One region of the Neisseria yangbaofengii genome, then DNA from elsewhere that is predicted to be linked to it. Evidence: predicted binding sites of a transcription regulator. Region 1 holds the regulator's gene; the other holds the start of a gene.
What was found. Region 1 encodes sigma-54, which starts transcription at its own class of promoters, with help from an activator protein. Its sites were predicted from a motif close to CTGGCACGCTTCATGCTT; they were not measured.
Positions count from the first base shown of each region.

Region 2: a site for sigma-54 is predicted at 4,750-4,767, ahead of H4O27_RS00275 (pilin). Genes of this name have one in related genera too.

Region 1 covers NZ_CP062976.1:209,254-218,890, forward strand. Annotated here, with positions in the region: gene H4O27_RS01135 (YadA family autotransporter adhesin) at 1-1,065, shown strand, start outside; gene H4O27_RS01140 (outer membrane protein assembly factor BamE) at 1,111-1,572, shown strand; tRNA gene H4O27_RS01145 (tRNA-Lys) at 1,695-1,770, shown strand; partial or broken gene H4O27_RS13515 (hypothetical protein) at 1,952-2,014, opposite strand; gene H4O27_RS13520 (transposase) at 2,110-2,697, opposite strand; gene H4O27_RS01160 (IS630 transposase-related protein) at 2,589-2,939, opposite strand; gene apbC (iron-sulfur cluster carrier protein ApbC) at 3,097-4,176, opposite strand; gene H4O27_RS01170 (DUF1328 domain-containing protein) at 4,578-4,736, shown strand; gene hpf (ribosome hibernation-promoting factor, HPF/YfiA family) at 4,862-5,191, opposite strand; gene rpoN (RNA polymerase factor sigma-54) at 5,249-6,610, opposite strand; gene lptB (LPS export ABC transporter ATP-binding protein) at 6,785-7,519, opposite strand; gene lptA (lipopolysaccharide transport periplasmic protein LptA) at 7,599-8,126, opposite strand; gene lptC (LPS export ABC transporter periplasmic protein LptC) at 8,107-8,688, opposite strand; gene H4O27_RS01200 (KdsC family phosphatase) at 8,685-9,221, opposite strand; gene H4O27_RS01205 (KpsF/GutQ family sugar-phosphate isomerase) at 9,460-9,637, opposite strand, start outside.
Region 2 covers NZ_CP062976.1:50,067-59,703, reverse strand. Annotated here, with positions in the region: gene H4O27_RS00300 (polyprenyl synthetase family protein) at 1-812, opposite strand, end outside; gene rplU (50S ribosomal protein L21) at 1,033-1,341, shown strand; gene rpmA (50S ribosomal protein L27) at 1,369-1,641, shown strand; gene ubiM (5-demethoxyubiquinol-8 5-hydroxylase UbiM) at 1,977-3,161, shown strand; gene H4O27_RS00280 (pilin) at 3,511-4,008, opposite strand; gene H4O27_RS00275 (pilin) at 4,093-4,575, opposite strand; partial or broken gene H4O27_RS00270 (fimb protein) at 5,221-5,950, opposite strand; gene H4O27_RS00265 (alpha/beta fold hydrolase) at 6,092-7,048, opposite strand; tRNA gene H4O27_RS00255 (tRNA-Asn) at 7,700-7,775, opposite strand; gene H4O27_RS00250 (roadblock/LC7 domain-containing protein) at 7,854-8,213, opposite strand; gene H4O27_RS00245 (peptidase M23) at 8,257-8,898, opposite strand; gene H4O27_RS00240 (GTP-binding protein) at 8,900-9,436, opposite strand; gene H4O27_RS00235 (DNA-binding transcriptional response regulator) at 9,453-9,637, opposite strand, start outside.

The DNA.
Region 1 (9,637 bases):
GGTTCGGGGGCAGTTGCAAGCGGTAAATATGCGACGGCAACAGGCGCAGCAGCGACTGCTTCTGGTGTAGCCAGTGTTGCTTCAGGCTTGCAGTCAAAAGCTGAAGGTGGCTCATCGGTTGCCATTGGTCGCGGTGCCGTAGCTGCTGAGGATTATTCTGTCGCTTTGGGCACTGCTTCTAAAACTGAGGCCGCGGTAGGCACAACTGAAGCTACTGTAAACGGCATAACCTACAGCGGCTTTGCCGGCACTGCTCCTGCGGCAACTGTTAGCGTAGGTGCCGCAGATTTCGAGCGCACGATCACTAATGTTGCTGCAGGCCGTATTGAAGCCACTTCTACTGATGCTATCAATGGTTCGCAATTATATTTGATGACCAATAATTTACAGAATAAAGTAAATGCAGCTAATAGCAAAGTTGCTGCAGGTGCCAATATTGTAGTAACTCCGGAAACTTCTCCTACCGATGGCAGCACTACTTATACCGTATCGACCAAACCCGATTTGGTAGTTGGCAGTGTAACCGCAGGTAATACCGTTTTGAATAATGAAGGCGTAACCATCAACAATGGTGCCGCGGGTTCTCCTGTTACTTTGACCCAAAGCGGTTTGAATAATGGCGGGAACGTAATCACTAATGTTGCTGCAGGTACCAATCCTACTGATGCGGTAAATGTGCGCCAATTGAACTCAGCCAAAACCGAAGTTGTTGCCGGTGATAATATCACTATTAATAAGACTACCGGTGCAAACGGTCAAGATGTTTATAAGATTTCGGCCAATACCGCTGCTTGGGACAACCGTATCAACAATCGCATCAACGATATGGAAAAAGATTTGCGTGCCGGGATCGCGGGTGCGACTGCGATGGCATTTTTGCAACGACCTAACGAAGCCGGTAAAAGCTTGGTTTCTGCGGCAGTGGGCGGTTTCCGTGACCAACAAGCGTTGGCCATCGGTTATGCACGTAATTCTGATAACAACAAATGGTTTATCAAAGCCGGCGTCGGCGTGAACACCCAGAAAGATGTGAACTGGGGCGGCAGCGTAGGCTATCAATGGTAAAACCCGAGGCGACGGCCTGTTAACAGAATACATAAAGGAAAAATCATGAAATTATCAGCAATTGCATTACCTGTAATCGCCGCATTGGCTTTGGCTGCCTGCGGTAACTTGAGCAATGTGACCAAAGAAGGGACTACCGATAATCCGGTATGGCCTGATCCGGCTAAAACCACTTTCCGTCATAACGGTACTCAAGACGGCTCTTGGCCGAATTGGGACAATGTGCGCCAAATCGAAGCGGGCATGAACAAAGATCAAATCTACAACCTGATTGGCCGTCCGCATCACCAAGAAGGCTTGTATGGCGTGCGAGAGTGGGATTACTTGTTTAACTACCGTGAAAACGGCGAACACAAAACCTGCCAATACAAAGTTTTGTTTGATAAAGACAAAAATGCACAATCATTCTTCTGGAACCCTGAAGGTTGTGGTCTTAAAGAAAAAGAACCTGTTCGGGAAGTGATTATCCGCGAAGTGGTGCAAACACCTGCCCGTATCCGTCAATAATCGGATAAGCAATCAAGGCCGTCTGAATATTCAGACGGCCTTTTCAATCACGGATAATGGTAAGAAAATGGTTACAAAAGCTTGACAGCCATAAAGCTTACTACTATAATGCACAGCTTATCGGGTCGTTAGCTCAGTCGGTAGAGCAGCGGACTTTTAATCCGTTGGTCGAAGGTTCGAATCCTTCACGACCCACCACATTTCTTAAGCCTAAACAATCGTTTAGGCTTTTTTCTTTGCCACCTCCTATTTTGGGGTGTGCCTGATTTGTGCCGAAACCAAGACCGGCATCGTCCAATAGAGCTGCGTGTTTGTGCAGATGTTCCGGTGCAAGATGGGCATACCGCTGCACCATTCCCACATTTTCCCATCCGCCCATTTCCTGCAACGCGGTTATCGGTACACCTGCCTGAACCAGCCAACTTGCCCAAGCATGGCGCAAGTCATACCAGCGGAAGTCGGTGATACCTGTTTCTGCCAGCGCATTCTTCCAAATCCGCGAACTGATGTTTTCTGGGTAATATATAGCAAATAAACTTATTTATCGATACACATCCAAAACAGCCAATCCACATCCGTAATTCGCAGCCGATTCCTAACACCTCTAATCCAAGCCCACTTTTTCTCTATCCGATTCAGATCAGGGCGATAGGGCGGAAGCCATAACACAGTATGGCCTTTCTCCTTCAGAAGCGTTAAAGCACTCCCCTTATAAAACGTCGCATTATCCATTACCACCACACTGTTTCGCGGCAGCTCCGGAATCAAAATCCGCTCCACCCAAGCGTCAAATATTCGGCGGTCAATACTGCAATCAAACAAACCGACGGCAAACAGTTTGCCGTGAAATAACGCTCCGACGGCATTGGTCTGATGATGTCCCTGCCAATCATGGAGCGCATAACAGCGCCGGCTTTTTGGCGCATAAGCGTAAGGCCGGTAACAGGATGTTCTGAATCCGCTCTCGTCTAAATAAACAACCGGACGGTTACGGCGGATGTAGCGGTGCAGTAACTTCAGGAAGTTTTTTCTGAGCCCTCTGTTGGCTTTCGGGTGGCGGTTGGTCTTTTTTTGCAGCTGATGTTGTATCGCTTTAATGCTTTGTGTATGGCGGTATGGGAACAGCCAAAGCGTTGCGCTCTTTCATAGCAATAGGCATCGGGATAACGCTCAACATCTTCGAGCAGTGCTTGGGCGCTGATTTTGCGGGTTTTCCGTTGCTTCGGAGGGGTTTGAGGAGCCGGAGGGCGTTTCCAAAGCGTGATGGTGGAGATGGCGATGCCGAATTCTTTTGCGGCTCTGCGAATCGTCCATCCTTGACGGAGTTTTTTGAGTACGAGTTGTTTGAAGTCTTCTGAATAGGCCATGGTGGAATTGTATCGAAGAATAGGTTTATTTGCTATAACGGCGTTGGCTCGCCGCCTTGTCCTATTTTTAAAGTGAATCCACTATAAAATCTAACCCATCAAAAAAGCCGTCTGAAAACTTTTCAGACGGCTTTTGGCATGTTTAATCTTACTTGCTTTATTCCACAACAATTTTCGGGAAGCGGCTGCTGAAGTCTTTGCCTTTATCTGCAATAGACAAAGCCAGTTGGAACGCAGCGTCGGTGTAGATTTTTTCCACTTCGCCGTGGTTTTCCAATAACGCGGCGGCTTGGCCGTTGTCCATTGCTTCGCGTACCGGCAAGCTGAGCGGCAGCTGGCCGAGCAACGGCACATTCAGACGGCCTGCCAAGTCTTTGCCGCCTTCAGTGCCGAAAATGGCTTCGCTGTGGCCGCAGTTAGAGCAAATGTGTACCGACATGTTTTCTAAGACGCCAAAAATCGGAATGTTGACTTTTTTGAACATATCCACTGCTTTGCGCGCGTCAATCAGGGCGATGTCTTGCGGTGTGGTCACGACCACAGCGCCGGTTACCGGAATTTTTTGCGACAGGGTTAATTGAATGTCGCCGGTGCCCGGCGGCAAGTCGATAAACAGGTAATCCACATCGTCCCATTCGCTTTGGAACAATAATTGCTGCAGGGCCTGGCTCAACAATGGGCCGCGCCAAATCACGGCTTGGTCGGTATCCATCAGAAAACCGATCGACATTACTTGAATGCCGCTTTCGGTGGTAATCGGCACCAGTTTTTCGTTTTTGGTATCCGGTTTGCCGGCAGATACTCCCAGCATGGTCGGTTGGCTTGGGCCGTATAAGTCGGCATCCAATACGCCGACACGCGCCCCCATTCGTGCCATGGCGGTGGCCAAGTTGGCGGTGGTGGTGGATTTGCCCACGCCGCCTTTGCCGGAGCCTACGGCGATGATGTTTTTTACGCCTTTGATGGTGGCAACACCCGGTTGCACTTTGTGTGTGCCGACTACGGTGTCGATGCTCAAGTGAATGCCGGTGTCGCCGGTGAAGCCGATGATGGCTTCTTGAATGTGGTCGGCCAATTCATTGCCGATGTGCAAAACGGGATAGCCGAATTGTAGGGTAATGTGCAGGCCGTCTGAATCATGGTTGATGCTTTTGACGGCATTTTCGCTGCCGATCGTGCGTTGTGTGTGCGGAATGGTCACTGTTTGCAGGGCAGTCTGAATTTCTTGGATATTCATGAATCTCTCGGTATGAATGGAATGTGGTGGGATTTACAATTGGGCTGATTGCGCTAAATTCAAGCGCGTGATCGGCTTTGAGTCTCTATGCGCGTATTTTAACAGAGCGGATTTGTTTGTACCGGGTATCGCGATCCTTTCAGACGGCCTTTAACCTGTATTTATGCATCGATGAATCGGATGCTAAGAAAAGTTAAGATGATATTTGGGCTTCTTTTCTCGATATTACATTAATGAATTTAAATGTAGTCTTGTGTAATATGCTTTGTAAAGCTATGAAATATAGGCTTTGGCAGTTGGATTATCGAAAACGGCTGTGTTATTGTGGAGCCATGCGTTCGGTTAACCCGAATCGGAATGCGACACTAATTTTCACTATGAACAAAGCAGAGGAGGCTCCTATGTTACATTATGCAATCGTATTTTTCGTGATTTCCATTATTGCTGCAGTATTGGGTTTCGGCGGTATTGCCGGTAGTGCTGCAGGCATTGCGAAAATCTTATTTGTCGGCTTCTTGGTTTTGGCGGTATTGTCGCTGGTTTTCGGCCGCAAACGCTAAGATAAAATGACGAAAAAAACATTCTGTCGAATGGTTTTTTTATTTGTGTCGTAGAAACGAATAAATTATCCGGTCATAGAAAAATGCCGTCTGAAGATTTTTCAGACGGCATTTTTCATAAAGGTTTATTCTTGTTCGTTGCCAACTACGTCGGCAGGGCGCGGTGCGCGGGCATCGTTGCTTTTTTCTTTATGCTTCAACACCGCACGATCCAATTTATCCATCAATACATCAATCGCGGCGTACATGTCTTGTTCTACTGCTTCAACGTGCAAATCTTTACCGGCTAAGTGCAAATCGGCTTCGGCTTTTTGATTCACTTTTTCAACCGAGAGGGTAATGGCCACGGAAATCACATTGGCGGCATGGCGGTTGATGCGTTCCAATTTTTCAGACACATGGTTTTTAATCGCTTCGGTAACATCAAAATTCAGACCGGTAATTTTCAGGTTCATAATACAACTCCTTCGGTGAGTAAATCCGCCAACGTGACGGACATAAAAATCTTGTGTTCAGCCGATAAGCTTGCGCTTGTGCGCAGGCGGAATATCGAGCGACTCCCTGTATTTGGCAACGGTGCGGCGGGCGATTTCAATGCCTTGTTGTTTTAAGAGCTGCACCAAGGTTTCATCGGAATGCGGCTTTTGCATGTTTTCGCTGTCAATCAATTGTTTGAGCATCGCTTTGATTGCGCCTTGGCTCATGCCTTCGTTGTCGCTGTCGGTACTGACTGCCTGTGTGAAAAAATAGCGTAACGCAAATAAACCGCGTGGGCAAGCTAAATATTTTTGGTTGGCGGCTCTTGAAATGGTGGATTCTGCCAGCTCTAATTCGGCGGCGGCATCTCTGAGCAGCATGGGCACCAAGCCGATTTCGCCGAAGATGAAAAAATCTTCTTGCCGCTCAACGATGTATTCTGCCAAGCGGATAACCGTGCTTTTGCGCAATTCCAAGCTGTCGATTTTTTGGCGCGCTTCGTGCAGTTTTTCTTTCCATTCGGGCGAGGCGTCGTCGATGTCTTGCAGCAGCTCGATGTATTCGCGGTTGATTTGAATTTTTGGCCAAGCCGCTTCGTTGCCGCTGACTTTCCAGCCATCAGCCGTTTCTTTAACCCACACGTCGGGCTGGATGTAGGCGGTCGGCTCGGCGGAAGCAAAACCATAAGCCGGATAAGGGTTGAGTGATGCAATCAAATCCAAGGCCGTCTGAATGGTTTGTGGCGTGGCTTCGGGATACATTTTTTGGAAACGCTGAATGTTTTGCCGGCGGTTTTTGCCCAGTTCGTCAAACGAGCTTTGTATCAGATGGCCGGCCAATTGGCGTTCGGGCGAAGCGGGCAGACGCATGAGTTGCAGCAGAAGGGATTCGGTAATGTCTGCGGCGGCGACGCCGGGCGGATCGAAGGTTTGCAGGATGTCGAGCGCGTTTTGTAAATCGTCTTCATTCAGCATCCAGTCCAGCGGCGTATGGTCGACGACTTCCGACAGGCTGTCGGTGAAATAGCCTTGTTCGTCGAGAAAATCAATCAGAATGTGGACGTGGGCGGCTTCGGTTTTGGAAAGCGGGTGTTCGCACACTTGCGCATGCAGATAGGCGTTGAAATCTTCTTCTTCGGTAACATTGAGCCAAGCATCTTCGGCATCCTCGCCGCCGATTTGATTGCTGTGCGGTAGGGCGGCAGAAAGGCTGCTGTTGAACTCGGCATCGTTAAATTCATCGTATTCGGAGCGTTCGAGCAAGGGGTTTTCCTGCAGCCAGTCTTCTACTTCGCGCTCAATATCTTGATTGGACATCTGTAACACGCGCAAGGCTTGTTGCAGCCTTTGGTTGAGCTGCTGGGTTTGCTTGAGTTTTAAGCCGAAATTGGGATTCATAGGATAAGTAAGTTGCGTTTTATTTTATTGTTTTTACGGTGCGGCACTATCCGCTATGTGCAGGCGGTGGAACATAAAAGGCCGTCTGAAATAAGTTACTACAAAATGAGCGTGGTTACTATTTTTCAGACGGCCTCTTTTCATATTTATCAAACAAGGGCGCGTTTGGCGGCATCAGTATTTAAAGTTTTCGCCCAAGTAAACCGCACGCACTTTTTCATTGTTGACCAAGTCGTCCGGTTTGCCCGAAGCCAATACCGTACCCTCGCTGATGATGTAGGCGCGGTCGCAGATGCTCAAGGTTTCGCGCACGTTGTGGTCGGTAATCAATACGCCGATGCCGCGTGATTTGAGAAATTCGATGATTTTTTGAATGTCGATGATCGCTAAGGGGTCGACACCGGCGAAGGGTTCGTCCAGCAGAATAAAACGCGGTTTCATTGCCAATACGCGGGCGATTTCCACGCGACGGCGTTCGCCGCCCGATAAAGACGGGGCGGGGTTGTGGCGCAGGCGTTCGATGTTCAAATCGGCCAACAGTTTGTCGATTTCGCCGTCGATGCCGCTTTTGTCTTTCAGGCTGATTTCCAAAATAGCGCGGATGTTTTGCTCGACCGTCATTTTGCGGAAAATCGATGCTTCTTGCGGCAGATAGCCCACGCCTAAACGCGCGCGTTCGTGAATCGGCAGGTGGCGCAATTCTTGGCCGTCGAGTGTGACGCTGCCGCCATCGGCGGCAATCAGGCCGACAATCATGTAGAAGCTGGTGGTTTTGCCCGCGCCGTTGGGGCCGAGCAGGCCGACCACTTCGCCGCTTTCGATTTCGAGCGAGAAATCTTTCACGACTTGGCGTTTTTTGAAACTTTTTTGCAGGCCTTGGGCGACAAGGCGGCTGGCTGGTGCAGTCATAATCTGTTCTTTAAAACGGAATCAGGGTTGGATAGGCCGTCTGAAAGTTGGTTCAATAAAAGATTCAGACGGCCTCAGCTTATTGTTTGGTCGAAGTCGGTTGAATCACCACGCTTACACGACCGGATTTGGCCGGCGATTTTACGCCTGCCTGTTTCGAGCCGCCGTGAATGGTATAGACTTCGGTGCGCATATTGTAGGTAATCACCGCACCTTGGGCGACATCGCCGCCGCGCTGCACTTTGGCATTGCCGGTGAGTGTCACCAAGCCGGTGGCCGAAGCGTATTCGACTTGGCTCCCTTGGCCGTTGACCGTGCCTTTGTCGCCGTCAAGCTGCTGGCTGAAGCGCACGGGCGAGCCGTTGGCTTTCATCAGTTGGTTGCCTTTGTCGTTCCGCGAAACGGTGACGTTGGCGGCATTGATGTTCAGCGTGCCTTGTTTGATGATGACGTTGCCGCTGAAGGTGGTGGTTTGGTTGGCTTGGTCGAGCGAGCCTTGGTCGGCTTCGATTTGAATCGGTTGGCGGCTGTCGCTTTCCAGCGCGAAAGCAGGCGCACTGATCACCAGGGCGGACAATGCGGCAGCTTTAAAGATTTTTGGCATCATAAATCGTGGCTTTCACTTTTGATGGAAAATTGAGTAAACCTTTGGTGTGGTCGTAAGTCATGCCGACCGAAGAACCGTGGGATTGACCGTAGGTAAATTCAACCGGATGCTCGGTTTGGGCAAACCGGGCCTGAGTGTCGACATGAATAAATTCGGTTTTGACCGTGCCGGCAGGGTGGGCGGCATCAGCCGGTTTGGTCAGCAATACTTCTTTTTGGAACACGGCAACGCGCGTATCGGTGTTATACAGGCCTTCTTTGCCTTCCACTTGATAAGCGAGCTTGCCTTGTTGATGCACATCCAACTTGGGCGAGCGAAAATGCACGTCTTTGCTGTTGGGCAATTGGAATGCTTCCGTAGCGGTGAAATGCTCTTGCAGGTTGCCTTGCCCGTCAAAACGCTTGCCTTCCATGCCGCCCATCCAATATTGCGGTTCATCGGGATTAAGCTGCACTTCTTCCGTCTGAATCTCGCTGATGCGTCCGAGCCAAGCCGACAGGCCGCCGAGCGCGACGGCCAGAATCAAAGGAAAGGCGAGACTGTATTGCCATTTTATTTTCATTTGACATACTCGTCCAAAGCAGGTTGCAACGTGCCTTGCGCCTGCATAATCAAATCGCACACTTCGCGCACCGCGCCTTTGCCGGCGGGGCGTTGCGTGATGTAGGCTGCGTGTTCGCGCGTAAACCAATGCGCTTCGGGTACGGCCACCGGTAAACCGCAACGCACCATTACCGGCAAATCGACCACATCGTCGCCGACAAATGCGCATTCGTGTTCCGCCACGCCTGCTTGTTCGCGCAATCGGGCATAGGCTGCACGCTTATCGCGGATGCCTTTGAAGTAATAGGCAATGCCCAATTGCCGAACGCGAATCCCGACCGACGGTGCATCCCGGCCGGTAATAATGGCCGTCCGGACGCCGCGCTCTGCCAGCATTTTGATGCCGTGGCCATCGAGCGTGTGGAAAGATTTGATTTCTTCGCCGGTGTCGCGGATGTAGATATGACCGTCGGTCAATACGCCGTCCACATCTAAAATCAACAATTTGATAGCGGCGGCGCGCTGTTGCAATTCGGGGGATAAGCTCTGCATGGCGGATTCCTTGTTCAGACGGCCTATTCTAGCATAAAGGCCGTCTGAAACGTTTTGGGTAGAATAAACAATGCGTAAATTTTTGCAGCCTGATAGCTTTGCAAACTTCCTGTCTTGGGCGCATTTTTTCGTAAGGTGCCACTCGAAAGCTTGCCTGTTTTTTTGATATGTTTGGGCGTTCTGTGCCGTGCCCGCTTCCGGCTGCGCTCAAGCTCAGGGCTTTGCCAAGGTCTCAGCCTTACACAATACGCGCCATCAGCAAATCATGCATATTGAGCGCACCGATTAACAGGCCGTCCGAATCGGTCACCAACAGGCCGTTCACATGATTGGCTTGCATATGCTTCAAGGCTTCGGTGGCGAGCTTGTCGGCGGCGATGGTTTTCGGTTCGGCGTGCATGATGTCGTTGACGGTC
Region 2 (9,637 bases), 160 kb from region 1:
TTCTCAAAATAGCTGCGATCGGCATTTTCCAAAGCATGGCGAACATCATTCACCGCTTGTTCCGAACCATTACGCATCAGATAAATCAGCGGCAAGGTCGGTTTACCTTCGGCCAAATCATCACCGACGTTTTTACCGATTTCTTCGGTTTCACCCGAATAATCCAGCACATCATCAATGATTTGGAAAGCAGTACCGACATACATGCCGTAATCTTTCAACGCTTGCTCTTGTTCCAGAGTGGCTTTACCCAAAATCGCACCGACTTGCGCGGCAGCTTCAAACAGCTTGGCGGTTTTGTATTGAATGACCTGCACATATTCGGCTTCGGTAATATCGGTGTTGCCGATATTCATCAGCTGCATCACTTCGCCTTCGGCAATGATGTTAGTCGCGTCTGCCATTACTTCCAAAATCTTCATGCTGCCCGAGCCGACCATCAACTGAAATGCGCGGGTATATAAAAAATCGCCCACCAACACCGCTGCCGCATTGCCAAACAAATTATTCGCGGTTTTTCGGCCACGGCGCAAACCACTCTCGTCCACCACATCGTCATGCAGCAGCGTCGATGTGTGAATAAATTCCACCATCGCCGCCAGCGAATAAAGTTTCTCATCATCATAACCCACGGCCTTGCCCGCCAAAATGGTGATAATCGGACGCAACCGCTTGCCGCCGGCACTGATGATATAGTTGCCGATTTGGGAAATCAGCGCCACATCCGACTGAACGGCTTGATTAATCACAACATTGACTTTAGCTAAATCGTCAGGCAGATGACGTTGGAAATAAGGCAGATTTTCGAGCATGACCGGAATTTCTAGAAAATTATTATTAAAAGAGAGTATTGCATAAAAATATCATAATCCAGCGCGCGATTATAGCAGTAAAGACCGTTTGACACACCTTTCAGACGGCATTTTCATCACAACAGAAATAAACTTTGACAAAACAGCAAAATATGCATAGAATTCAATGTTTCGCACATGGGGTGCGAATGATTTAACCAAAATTCTCATGGAGTTGAGTATGTACGCGGTCGTAAAAACCGGCGGTAAACAATACAAAGTTACCGTTGGCGAAAAATTGAAAGTAGAACAGATACCAGCCGAACTCGACAGCCAAATCGAACTGAACGAAGTTTTGATGATTGCTGACGGCGAATCTGTAAAAGTAGGCGCACCTTTTATCGAGGGCGCAAAAGTAACCGCCAAAGTAGTGGCCCACGGCCGCGGCGAAAAAGTCCGCATTTTCAAAATGCGCCGCCGCAAACACTACCAAAAGCGCCAAGGCCACCGTCAAAATTTCACCCAAATCGAAATCGTGGCAATCGCCTGATTTAACACAAGCTAAGGAGTATTTAACATGGCAAGTAAAAAAGCAGGCGGCAGCACCCGCAACGGTCGCGATTCAGAAGCCAAACGATTGGGCGTAAAAGCCTTCGGCAGCGAACTGATTCCGGCAGGCTCTATCATCGTTCGTCAACGCGGCACTAAATTTCACGCCGGCGACAACGTAGGCATGGGCAAAGACCACACTTTGTTCGCTAAAGTTGACGGTTACGTAGAATTCAAAACCAAAGGCGCGTTAAACCGTAAAACCGTAAGCGTTCGCCCTTACACCGGTTCTGAAGAGTAATCCGCTCAAATTAAACCGCTTCTTGTTTTAAGAAGCGGTTTTTTTCTTACCCTCATTTTCTTACTACCTCTCACCGCGTTAATTTATATTAACCCTCTCCCTATTCGATCAGGTATTCCGGCCTTTCTCCCCTATCTTAAATACGGGCACTTGATATACATTAAAGCCCACGTAAAAACTTGCATACCGAATGAATCTTTGCTTTATTCTATAAGCAATTTTGCTATAATTTGCCAATTATTCCGGATTACCCATCAACCGCCAAAAAACAGTACACTTAAGGCCGTCTGAAAATAATCCACAGCCATTACGCCATTACAATAAAGGATACCTCCATGAACTTACACAGCGATATTCTCGTCGTCGGCGCAGGCCCGGCCGGCCTCAGCTTTGCCGCAGAACTGGCAGGCAGCGGTTTAAAAGTGACCCTTATCGAACGCAACCCGCTCGCTGTGTTGCAAAATCCGCCATACGACGGCCGAGAGATCGCGCTTACCCACCTTTCCCGCGAAATCATGCAACGCTTAGGCATGTGGCAACGCATTCCCGCAGACGAAATTTATCCGTTACGCGATGCCAAAGTATTAAACGGCCAATCCGATTACCAACTGCACTTCCCGCAACCCGCCCAAGCACGCGGCGAACCGGCCGACTGCTTAGGCTACTTGGTTTCCAACCACAACATCCGCAAAGCTGCGTATGAAGTAGTGGCCACACTCGACAACGTGACCATTCTGACCGACTCTAATGTCAAAGATGTGAAAATATCCGATCAAGAAGCGCAAGTTATTATCGAAAACGGTAACATCCTGACCGCACGCCTGCTTTTGGCCGCCGACAGCCGTTTCTCACAGACCCGCCGCCAATTGGGCATTTCATCCGATATGCACGATTACAGCCGCACCATGTTTGTCGGCCGCATGAAACATACCCTTTCCAACGACCACACGGCCTATGAATGCTTCCACTATGGCCGCACCATCGCCCTGTTGCCGCTGGAAGAACATATCACCAATACCGTCATCACCGTTGATGCCGATAAAACCGATTCCGTCAAAGCCTTGAGCAATGAAGAATTGGCCGCTATGGTCAAAGCCCAATTAAAAGGCCGATTGGGCGATATGGAAGTGGTCAGCACTTTCCATAATTATCCTTTAGTCGGCATGATTGCCCAACGTTTCTACGGCAAACGCAGCGCCTTGATCGGCGATGCCGCCGTTGGTATGCATCCCGTTACCGCACACGGCTTCAACTTAGGCTTATCCAGTGCCGATATTTTAGCCAAACTGATTTTGGAAGCCGAGCAACGCGGCCAAGACATCGGCTCAAACACTCTGCTGGAAAAATACAACAGCAAACACATGCTGCATGCCCATCCGATTTACCATGGCACCAATATGTTGTTGAAACTTTTCACCAATGAAACCGCTCCGGCCAAAATTCTACGCGGCCTGGTGTTGCGCGCCAGCAATAATTTCCCGCCGATTAAGAAGCTGATTACTAAGCAGTTGACCGGTTAAGAAATTAAATAGCTGAGCAGTAGATAATAATAAAGGCCGTCTGAAAATTTTCAGACGGCCTTTAATGTAATTTCATGATTATCTAATCTACTTTAGATTTGATTCTAATTAATTTAAAAGGGACGATCCTAGATAACTAGAACACCCCTGTTTTACCAGTTGTTTTAAAATGGAAATTTGAGATTTTATTCGACTATGGTTAACCAGCTTAAGCAGCTTTTTCTCATAGGAAGGATTCTACCCTAAGGGTGATTTTCCCAGTTATCTAAGACAGCCTCATTTAAAATAAACAAAATGATATGAATCCATCCATAGATATATTTAAATAACATTTTAACCAATTTGTTACTTAATCAACAATTTTGCAGCCACTAATACTAAAATCACTTTTATCAACTTTATTTAAGATTCTAATTTCACAGCTCCAAAGGCCTGAAGGATTGCGCAATAATTCAATTGTTGTACCTGTTAATATCGCGCTAACATCCCCACCAACAACTGCCTCAATTCCGCCAAAACTGCCATCAGCAGATTTAATAGTAGCTAAACTAATAATGTTAGACACAGGATTATTACCTTGAATTCCTATGTACTCATAAATACCTCCATGATCAGAGTATGGAGTGCCATTTTGCGCAGCATCTACAGTAGGAAAACCACCATTAGATAAAATGGTCTCAATAGATGCTTTAGTACTTGACAATTCATACACAATACGCGCCAATTGAGCTTTTCCAACATAATTTTGATAAATTGGTAGCGCAAATGCTGATAACACCCCTATGATAACCAACACAACCATCAATTCAACTAATGTAAACCCACCTAGCATATGGCTTTTATGCATCTTTTAAACCTATTTTACAAATTATAAATATAAAAGCGTACCACATTTCATGATACGCTTTTCAAGATTACAAAATGATTAAAATTAAGGAGTAGTAGTAGTCACAGCACAACCTGATGGTACATATTTTTCAGGAGCAGTTGTACCACAAGTCCAAGTACCATCTACTGAACGCGTCCAAGTCAAAGTTTTAGTCTTCAAATCAGCTGCAGCATTATTACCAAACGTAGCTACAATAGTTGCAGCACCTGTATTTTGCAACGTTACTTGAGGCACACCCGTACCAGTTTCTAGAGTTTCACCACTTTGTGCGGCACCAGTTAACAAATTAGATCCAGTTGCACCAATTTTACAGTTACCGTTGTCCTTGCCAACAGTCAATTTACCATCCAAAACACAAGTTTCAGCAACCGTTTTTAAATTGCCTGATTCACCCATTACGCGTGAAACTTGTGAGCGAGCGATGTAGTTTTGATACATAGGCAACGCAATGGCTGCCAGAATACCAATAATTGCAACTACGATCATCAATTCAATCAAGGTAAAACCTTTTTGCATGTTTTTCATTTCATTAACTCCGGTTAAAAATTTGTGAATAATTGGTTGTGTATTATATTTTAAAATCCGTAATGCGCTTGGCATTTTCGTTTACTTCATATGAGTAAAACCATGAAGAGGAAGGAATATACAGCTTCCGACTCAGTATCCGTTGCGCTTCAACTTCGCCGGACATAATCTATCAAGCAATGAACGTGCCAGTTTTTAAGTAATCTTAAAATTTTCAAATATTTTATTAAAAGCCATTGTTTTAAAACATAAATTTTATATATTACATTTCAAACAGCCTAAAGTTTTATCTCTTAAAGCTAATTTCAAGATTTTAATATGACATTTTTTGTCAGTTTTAGTTGGTATTCGTCATATACGCCTTAGCCATTTTTGTCATGTGCCGTTTCTTGTCACTTTTTCAAGCTGAAATTGATAATATATTAAAATGAAGGATAAGCGGTTATTAGTTAAAACAAACGGAAACCGGCAATAAATATTAAATAATATACCATTGTTTATAATCAGTTTATTTCTCTATCAAAAATGATTAAGCTAAAATTAGGCATTTACTCTAATTTTGACTTAATAGGAAATTTATCTAGTTAAATTTTGAACGAATATTTATATGCTTATTGTATAACATATAAGCATAATGCTAGTAGTTCACGATAAACCGTCTATAGGGGCATAAGCCACAAAATCTGCATGTTGGATAAGCAAAACAACCCAGTTTTGATTCAAACTGCTGGTAAAAGGTAAGTAATAAAGTTGCTCATCGGATTTTACTGAAGCACTCGAAAGAATTTCCGCTTCACTTAAGCCCTTTGCTTGTGCCAATACAGATAAAGGTCTCATCTTGGTGCGAATTTTTGCACGTTCTTTCTTACCATCTTCAAGCCGCCAATTCGGTCGTATACTTGGCTCAACCCCCTGCAAAGACATGGATAAACTTTGGTTAACCTCTTTCACATTCACAGCCTCACGCAAACCCACACGCTTTACACCAAACCATGATAATTGCTGCAAACCTTCCGGTGCACTAGGCAGCTGTTTATGATCATTTCAGCAGCAGTGACTACATGATTCTATCTTGCTCAAATGCCTGCCACCGCCGGACATGCTTGAGAAACGCTGTAAAGCCCATACAATGATGCAACCAATTGAATAACACCGATTAAGCTAAAATCGATTATGCGCTCTTTAGTGGATTTCTTCGGGTTGGCCAATATCAAGGGCCGCATATCACGTCAACGATAACAACCAATTTATATAACGCCAAACCACCAGTTAGCACTTCATAAGGATGTGGATACTATATTTTAAAGACCAATAGTGCCGCTATACCTGCTACAAAAAGACCGATTAATAAGTGCCAACCTGCATTTTTAAACACAAATTTAAATCAAGATGCTGGGAAAGTTGTGTCGGTAATCATTGAATATAATGTGTTTTAAGTGAGTGTTGTTTTATCAAAATTGGAAAATGATTTTCAGACGGCATATTATATAGTGTATTCACTCAAGCCCATACAACATTATTTTGCGTTCTTATTGGCAAAAAATGCTTTGGCACGTTTCACAAAATCTTCATGATATTGGAAAATCGCCCCGTGTCCCGAATTTTCATAAATATGCAATTGGGCATTAGGGAAACGTTTTGCCAAATCGTAGGAATTAACCGTTGGTACCATGCGGTCGTGGTCGCCATTGATGACCAATACAGGCATAGTAAATTTAGACAAATCAGCAGGTTGCTCTTTTCCCCATTTGCTAATGGCTTCTAATTGTATACGTAAATTGCTCCATTTTGCAGGTATATCACGATTGACTTTCCTTTCTTCCAAACGGCTTAAAAAATCTTGGGCGGCGACTTGACCGCTTGGCGATGAATTAAAAAATAAGAAATATTTAGAGTCAACACCATGCAAACGCCCTCTGGCAATCTCTTTGTAAGTCAAACCAACCACATCGCTTACACCTTGACCACCGCGTCCACCTGTGCCAGCCAAAATAATTTTGCGAATTAAATCAGGTTTCAACTCCATGATTTCCTGTGAAATAAATCCGCCCATAGAAAACGACAAAATATCAATTTTTTCATAGCCCAATGCTTTGATAAACGCCAAGCTATCGTGTGCCATTTCTTGAATAGATTGCGCTTGTTTGCCAGAAGTACTGCCTACTCCTTTGTAATCAAAACAGATAATTTCAAAATCTTGCGCCAATGCGTCCATAATTCTAGGGTCGCAGTTATCCATATTAGATGCTAAATGATTGAAATAAATAATCGGCACAGCTTGTGGTTTGCCCATACGGCGATAGGCATAGCGAACGCCATTTTCAGCCGTAATGTATTGCGTGGGAACGGTAGCATATTGGGTGTAAACCGCATTGGGATTAACGATTTCAGTTGATGTGGTTGTGGGGTTGGTTGTGCTACACGCTGTCATGCTCAAAGCAGCACTCAATAATAAAGCAGATAATTTTTTCATATATTTGAATTCCTATGTTTAGATACGTTTAAATGTTTAAGAGTTTAAAAATTTAAACGCATTATAGATGAGTTAGTTTAAAAATTCAATAGGCGAGTTATTTTAAAAATTCAATAGGCGAGTTATTTTAAAAATTCATCTACTCAATCTATAAAAATTTTAATCGCAAAAATAGTTAAATTTTTGAGAATGAATTTTGAGCCAGTACTGACACTACGGAGAACGCACCGTTCCGCACCACCCACCCAAAAGCGTGGTGCGCGGCAAGACGCGTGTTCTCGTCCAAAATTCAGGCTGCCTGAAAACTGTAGCTAAATTTTCAGGAACGCCAAGCCTTAAAAGATTTGGTGGATACATTCTCAAATTTAGCCGATGAAAAACGCGTTGCCGAGCAAATGCCCTTGTTTACCGAAGACGCGCAAGTCACCACTTAAAATAGGACAAGGCAGTGAGCCGGAGACAGTATAGATAATACGGCTAGGCGAACCAACGCCGTACTATTTTAAAGTGGATCCACTATATATTTCACTACTTATTTCCAACTGCTACATCAATGGCTGACATCACACAAAATGAATAAAATCGACCTAAACATTTATCTATAAAATATCTATAAAAAAAGACCACCTATAAGGTGGCCTTTTTTAAATTTGGCTCCCCGACCTGGGCTCGAACCAGGGACCTGCGGATTAACAGTCCGTCGCTCTACCGACTGAGCTATCAGGGAATAAGAGTTGGATTTTAGTTAAGAATAATAAACCTGTCAATAGATTATTTTATTTTTTGATAATCCAATGTTTCTACATTACAAAATTTCCGCAATATGTTTGGCAGCGCGTTTGGCATCCAGCAGGATTAAGCCCAATTTGCCACTTTCTTTGGCCATTAAAGCCAATACGGCATTATCACCTGCTTGGCTCAATAAAATATAGCCGTTTTTACCTTTTACCATCACTTGATCAAGCTCGCCGCAAGCCAACTCTTGTACGGAACGGTTGCCCAAAGCCAACAAGGTGGCCGACATGGCACCTACACGGTCGGCATTTAAATGGTTTGGCAGCAGCGTTGCAATCGGCAAGCCATCAGGAGAAATCACGGCAGAAGCGACGATATCCGTAGAGGTATTATTCAAGTCGCTTAATACGGAGATTAATAATTGTTGCATATTTTTATTCCATTCAAAATGTAGTGGGTTATATCAAGTCGGGTTAGCGACTGCCGTATCGGTGATATAACACTTTAACCATGGTAACAAAGGCTTCTTTATTTAAATCAGGCATACCGCCGATAACCAAAATCAGTTTGGTTTGTCCGACGTAAAGCGGGAAGAAAGTCAGTTCGCTTTGGCCTGATGGATCGCAAATACCCCATGCGCTGTTGTTAATGTACAGGTTGTTGCGAATCAATAAGCGGTGATTATCTTCAACTTTCGCCACTTCGCTCGCCAATAAGCCTAATTCTTCCGCAGCTTCATGATGAAAGCCTGCATTGGCAAAATAAAGCCCGTTTTCATCAGCTAATAATGCTTTGCCTGAATTGGACAATTGCTCCAATAATTGCGGCAGTTGTTCATCAGTCAGGTTCACATCGTCTGTGCTCATTTGCTCGTCGCCGTATAAAAATTCCAAGCGTTGCAAACGATACAGCAGATTCAATGCCGTGTTGATGTCGCTGGTATCGGCCCAAGCCAACACTCTTTGGCTGCTGATAGTTTCAGTAGGATCTGCCCGCAATAAACCGTAAAGTAATGTACGGCTGGCACTTGGGGTTTCGTTAGAAACGGCATAATAGGCGCCTGCCGGTGTAATTTTGGGGTACAAATTTGACTGTAAAGAGAGTGTAGATTCCATCTTATACCTCTAAACCCGGATCAATTGAGAATAACATCGCAGTCACCAACTGCTTCACATCGTCTTCACGACGGGCATCAATCTCAAAAACCGGTACATTAAAATTATTTTGAGCCAAGTATTTTTGATATACATCCACACCCGGCAAAGAACGGATATCCATTTTGGTCACACCAACTACCAAAGGAGCGGTTTTCAGCAACTCACGGAAAGCTTCCAAAAAGAATTGCAAATCTTTCAATGGATTAGTACGGGTATTATCCAGCAGCAACACCAAACCCATACTGCCTTGACTAAGAATTTCCCACATGAAATTAAAGCGTTCTTGACCCGGTGTGCCATATAAATGCACTTTGGTTTCTTCATCCAAATGAATCACACCATAATCCATAGCAACGGTGGTGTAGCCTTTGCGGACCAAAGTCATATCGGAAGCGGAAGCATCCGTTTGAATTGGCGGCTCATCGGATAATGCTGAAATAGCTGTTGTTTTACCTACGCCTACCGGACCGGTAAAGATAATTTTATTTTCTTTCATTGCCTTGTCCTTTTTATTATCGTTTACCAAGCAATTTACGCATCAGGCGTTGTAACAAACCACGCGGCTGCTCTTCTGACGGACCAGCCACTTTTTCGGCATCTTTAGCCATTTCGCTGTCCGGCACATCGCTGCTGACATTAACGCGTTCGGTCAGATTGGCCGGCACTGCTTGAGCGTATTCGGCATCGGTTGCCAAGA